2 regions of the Mesorhizobium sp. WSM4846 genome follow, and region 2 is predicted to be linked to the other one. Evidence: predicted binding sites of a transcription regulator. Region 2 holds the regulator's gene; the other holds the start of a gene.
What was found. Region 2 encodes PhoB, which activates phosphate uptake and scavenging genes when phosphate is short. Its sites were predicted from a motif close to TGTCATNNANCTGTCAT; they were not measured.
Positions count from the first base shown of each region.

Region 1: AC0L15_RS23990 (alkaline phosphatase D family protein) is a predicted target of PhoB. The motif match lies at 1,282-1,298, and genes of this name have one in related genera.

Region 1 is NZ_JBVVPZ010000033.1:71,143-74,255, reverse strand. It holds gene AC0L15_RS23995 (MFS transporter) at 1-1,024, shown strand, start outside; gene AC0L15_RS23990 (alkaline phosphatase D family protein) at 1,370-2,938, shown strand.
Region 2 is NZ_JBVVPZ010000025.1:19,481-22,593, reverse strand. It holds gene AC0L15_RS20415 (ROK family protein) at 1-982, shown strand, start outside; gene phoB (phosphate regulon transcriptional regulator PhoB) at 1,152-1,841, opposite strand; gene phoU (phosphate signaling complex protein PhoU) at 1,858-2,565, opposite strand; gene pstB (phosphate ABC transporter ATP-binding protein PstB) at 2,601-3,113, opposite strand, start outside.

The DNA of each region.
Region 1 (3,113 bases), on a different contig from region 2:
GGTGCTGATGTCGGGCTCGACGGCGCTCAGCCTGTTGATGACCCAGCCGTGGCACCTGCTTCTCACCTGGGGCGTATTCTCCGGCGTCGGTTCCGGCGCGGTCGCCACGGTGCTCGGCGCCACCATCGTCAATCGCTGGTTCAAGACCAATCGTGGCCTGGTGATGGGGCTGATGTCGGCCTCCGCCGCCACCGGCCTGCTGGTGTTCCTGCCGTTGCTCGCCGCGCTCGCCCAGTCGGGCGGCTGGAAGCCTGTCGCCATCGCCATTGCCGTCGCCACCGCCTGCCTGGTGCCGCTGGTCTGGCTGCTGGTGCCGGAACTGCCGTCCGCGATCGGCATGGTGCGCTACGGCGCTGAGGCCGACGACGTGCCGCCGGTTCCGCCGGCCTCGCAAGGCAATTTCCTCACCCACACGTTCAGCACGCTGTGTCGTGCCGCCGGCACGCGCGTGTTCTGGTACCTGTTCGCCACCTTCTTCATCTGCGGTTTCACCACCAATGGACTGGTCGGCACGCACCTGATCGCGTTTTGCGGCGACATGGGCATCGGCCAGGTGCAAGCCGCCGGTCTGCTGTCGCTGATGGGCATCTTCGACCTGATCGGCACGACTCTGTCGGGCTGGCTCACCGACCGTTTCGACCCGCGCAAGCTGCTCGGCGTCTATTATGGCATCCGCGGCCTGTCGCTGATCTATCTGCCTTATTCCGGCTTTTCGTCGACCAGCCTGATCATCTTCGCCGTGCTCTACGGATTGGACTGGATCGCCACCGTGCCGCCGACACTCAGGCTGTCGAACGAGGCGTTCGGCGACCGCAGCGGCCCGATCGTCTTCGGCTGGATCGTCGCCGGCCATCAAGTGGGTGCGGCGGCGGCCGCCTTCTTCGGCGGCACCATGCGTGAATTGCAGGGCAATTACGAACTTGCCTTCCTCATCGCTGGCATGACGGCAATAGCCGCAGCCTGCATCTCGCTGTTGATCAACACCAGCCGTCCGGCCTTCGAGCCGGAAGGCCAACCGGCGTAGGCGCCCTCGTCACAGGAGAGGCGCCGTCGGCCGGATTGCCAATCTCCCCCTTGTGGGGGAGATGCCCGGCAGGGCAGAGGGGGCGCGAAGGATCGCCAGCCTCTGGATTCTGCGTCGGCAAAGGGTTTGCGACTCTGTCTGATTTCTATCTGTTGTACGTCGGCGGGACAGCCCCCCTCTGGCCTGCCGGCCATCTCCCCCACGTGGGGGAGATCGGCAGTTTCGCCGACTGGGCGACCCAGCCTTCTCCTGTTGTTTGTAACGAAACCTTCATGGTTTCGAGATGTGCGTGAAACATTGAGGCTGGACCTTGGCGGCGACGTTTAAGCCATCCAGGAGACAGCCATGAACAAGATTTCGCGCCGCGCTTTTGTCACGTCAGCGAGCGCCGCCGGCCTCGTCGGCGTATCGGGCCTCGCGCTTCCCTATTATTCGCGCGCCAATCAGCGGCCCGCCTTCACCCATGGCATCCAGTCGGGCGATGTCGACGCAATCAGCGGCGTGGTGTGGACGCGCACCGACCGCCCTTCGCGCGTCATGTTCGAAGTCTCGTCGACGGAAAATTTCGCCAATGCCTTGCGCCTTGCGCCGCTCGATACGTCGCCGGCCAGCGATTACACGGTAAAGCGGCTGCTCACCGACCTCACCTCCGACCAGGACATCTTCTACCGCATGGTCGCGGCCGATCTTGCCGACATCAACGCAGTCTCCGAGCCGATCGTCGGCCGCTTCCGCACGGCGCCGGCCTCGAAACGCGACATCCGCTTCGCCTGGTCGGGCGATACCGCCGGCCAGGGCTGGGGCATCGACGACACCGGCATGAAGACCTATGCCACGATCGGCAAGCATACGCCCGACTTCTTCCTGCATTCCGGCGACACCATCTATGCCGACGGCCCGATGAAGGACGAGGTCGAGCTGCCCGGCGGCAGCAAGTGGAAGAACAAGGTCCTCATCGACGAAAAGCGCAAGGTTGCCGAGACGCTGGACGAGTACCGCGGCCAGTGGAAGTACAACATGATGGATAAGAACGTGCTGGGGCTCAACGCCATCTGCCCGACCTTCTACCAGTGGGACGACCACGAGGTGGTCAACAACTGGTCGGATTCGAAGAACCTGAGCGCCGACGACCGCTACTCGGAAAAAAACATCCATGTGCTGGCGGCACGCGCGGCACGCGCCTTCCATGAGATGACGACGATCCGCTACGAGCCGTCGGAACCGGGCCGCGTCTATCGCAAGATCGCCTACGGGCCGCTGCTCGATGTGTTCTTCCTCGACATGCGCTCCTATCGCGGCGCCAACGGTCCTGGCATGCAGGATACGGTGACGCCGCAATCGCGCATCCTCGGCGAACAGCAGATGAAGTGGCTGAAGCGCGAACTGGCAAACTCCAACGCGACCTGGAAAATCATCGCCGCCGACATGCCGCTTGGTCTCGTCGTCTGGAACGACGCCACCAACAAGGCCGGCGCCGAGGCCGTCAGCAATGGCGACAATGGCCCGGCCAAGGGCCGCGAACTGGAAATTGCCGACCTCCTTCGCTACATAAAGAATGCCGGCATCACCAACACCGTCTGGCTGACCGCCGACGTGCACTACACGGCGGCGCATTACTACAATCCCGACAAGGCGCAGTTCCAGGACTTCAATCCATTCTGGGAATTCGTCTCGGGTCCGCTCCATGCCGGCACCTATGGACCCAATGATTTCGACATGACCTTCGGCCCGGAGCTGAAATTCATCAAGGCGCCAACCGCCGAGCAGGGGCAGAACCTGCCACCCTCGGCCGGCCTGCAGTTCTTCGGCCTCGTCGACATCGATGGCGCCACTGAACAGATGACGGTGCGGCTGATGGATCGCGACGACAATGAACTCTACAAGGTCACGCTCGACCCGGTGCATTCGGCGTGAGGGGACTGGGTTCAATAATGGCCAAAACGCAGGCGGGACAGCGCCCCCCCTCTGTCCTGCCGGACATCTCCCCCACATGGGGGGAGATTGGCAGCTTGGGCGCTCCGCTCGCGCCTGCAACGTTGGAGGTTGGCGAAAGCGGCGGCGACGTCCGATCTCCCCCCTCGTGGGGGAG
Region 2 (3,113 bases):
CGTGTTGTCGCTGAATTTCCTGTCGGTCGCCGTCATCGATTATGCCGGACAAGTGGTCGCCGAGGAACAGCGCCGGCTGGACACGCTGACCATGTCGCGTGACGCGCTGATCGACGAATGTGTCGCCATCGTCCGGCGCCGGCTCGAAGATCCCGACCTCGATGTCCAAAGCGTCGCCCGCATCGCGCTGGCGATCCAGGGCATCACCGATTCCCACGCGCGCGCCATGTTGTGGTCGCCGATCACGCCGCAGACGAACATCGCCTTCGCCGACATTCTGGAACGCGAGTTCGGCATCCCGGCCATCATGGAGAACGACTGCAACATGATGGCCGTGGCGCTGCACTGGCGCCACCCGGATCGCTACCGCGACGATTTCATCGCCATCCTGCTCTCGCACGGCATCGGTATGGGGCTGGTGCTGAAGGGCGATCTGTTCACCGGCACCCACTCCTCAGGCGGCGAATTCGGCCACATGATCCATCGGCCGGGCGGCGCGCTTTGCCGCTGCGGGCTGCGCGGCTGCGTCGAGGCTTATGCCGGCAACTACGCCATCTGGCGCAACGCAAGGCTGTTGAGCGAGAACGCCGAGCCGGTCGCCGATGTCAGCGACGCCGACATGCGGGCCTTGGCGGCCCGGGCGCGCGAGATGGACGGACCGGAGCGCGAAGCCTACCGCAAGGCCGGCGAGGCGCTCGGCTTCGGGCTCGGCAGCCTGTTTGCGCTGATCGATCCGGCGCCGGTGGCCATGGTCGGCGCCAGCGCTGCCGCCTTCGACCTGATCGAGCCGGCCCTGCGCGAGGCCATCGCCCAGACCGCCGGCGGCCAGCATTCGGGTTCGATTTCCTTCGACACCGAGCCGAACGAGCTGCCGCTGATCCGCGAAGGCTGCGCCATGCGGGCCCTAAGCTTCGTCGATCAGGAGATTTTCGCGCCGAGCATCCAGGCACGAGCCGGCTCGGTCGGAAAGAACGTGGCTTGAATCCGAAGGCAGGGATTCCCGGGTCGCGACTTGGGGAGTGTTGAGATTCAGGTCAGGCCGAGTCGAGAATGGTGGGTTCCGAGAACCGGGGCGGAGCGTACTTTCGGGTACGTCAGCACCGGAAGCGCAGGTATCAGCCGTTCGCAGGCCGGCATCACCTGAACGTCAGCTAGTCTTCCCTGATCGCATAGCCGGCGCCGCGGATGGTGCGGATGACATCGGGCATGCGACCATTGTTGACCGCCTTGCGCAACCGGCCGACATGGACGTCCACAGTGCGCTCGTCGATGTAGATCGTCTCGCCCCAGACATTGTCGAGCAACTGACTGCGCGAGAAGACCCGGCCCGGGTGGCGCATCATGAATTCGAGCAGCCGGAATTCGGTCGGCCCGAGCCGGATCTCGCTCTTCTTGCGATAGACCCGGTGCGATTCACGATCGAGCATGATGTCGCCGACCTTGAGCACGCTGGACAGCACTTCGGGCTTGGCGCGGCGCAGCAGCGCCTTGACCCTGGCCATGAATTCCGGTGTCGAGAACGGCTTGACCAGATAGTCGTCGGCTCCGGTCGAAAGGCCGCGCACCCGGTCGCTCTCCTCGCCGCGCGCGGTCAGCATGATGATCGGCAGCCGCTCGGTTTCGGGGCGCACCCGAAGGCGCCGGCAAAGCTCGATGCCGGAAACCGCCGGCACCATCCAGTCGAGCACCAAAAGATCGGGCACGTTTTCCTGCAGCCGGATTTCGGCCTCGTCGCCGCGCGTCACCACCTCGACTTGATAGCCTTCGGATTCAAGATTGTAACGGAGGAGGACGCCCAGCGGCTCTTCATCCTCCACCACCATGATGCGCGGCGCGATCATCGGCCGGTCACTCCTGTCATGTCGCCGGCGCCGACATCGTCGTTTCGTCGAGCTTCGGGCGATCCGCCGGCAATTGCTGCCCGGTCACGACAAAATAGGCGTTTTCGGCGATGTTGGTGACATGATCGCCGATACGCTCGAGATTCTTGGCGCAGAACAGAAGGTGCGTGCAGGCGGTGATGTTGCGCGGATCCTCCATCATGTAGGTCAGGAGCTCGCGAAAAACCGCCGTATATTTCACGTCGATCTTCTGGTCGTCGGCGCGCAGTTCCTTCAACGCGCCGGCATCGCGCGACACATAGTGCTCGACCACGCCGCGCAGCTGCACAAGAACGAGATCCGCCATCGCGTCGATACCGTGCGACAGATTACGCGGCGTCGCGCTCTGCCCGACTGCGCTGACCCGCTTGGCAATGTTCTTGGCCAGATCGCCGATGCGCTCGAGATCGCCCGCCATGCGGATTGCGCCAACCACGGCGCGCAGATCCTGCGCCATCGGCTGCCGCTTGGCGATCAGCGTGATCGCGCTGTCGTCGAGCTCGCGCTGCCGCGCATCCATGATGGCGTCGTCCGAGACGACGCGCTGCGCCATCGCATTGTCCGACGCAAGCAACGCGCGGATCGAGGCCGCCACCATTGCGGCGGCGAGCTCGTCCATGTCGCGGATCAGCCGGTCGATGTGCTCCAGTTCCTCGTCGAAAGATGCGACGGTGTGTTCACCCATGGTGCTGTCCTCGTGTTCGAAATTCGCCGGACCGCTCAGCCGAACCGGCCGGTGATGTAGTCCTGGGTGCGCTTGTCGTCGGGGTTGGTGAACATCTTGTCGGTCGCGCCCTCCTCGACCAGATAGCCGAGATGGAACATCGCCGTGCGTTGCGACACGCGCGCCGCCTGCTGCATCGAATGGGTGACGATGACGATCGTATAATTCTGGCGCAGTTCGTCGATCAGTTCCTCGACGCGGGCGGTGGCGATCGGATCGAGCGCCGAACAGGGCTCGTCCATCAGGATCACTTCCGGCGACACGGCGATGGCGCGCGCGATGCACAGACGCTGCTGCTGCCCGCCGGACAGGCCGGTACCCGACTCGAGCAGGCGATCCTTGACCTCGTTGAACAGTCCGGCCTTCTTCAGGCTCGATTCGACGATGCCGTCCAACTCGGCCTTGCTCCTGGCCAGGCCGTGGATGCGCGGACCGTAGGCGACGTTTTCGTAGATCGACTTCGGAAACGGGTTCGGCTTCTGGAATACCATGCCGACGCGAGCTCGCAG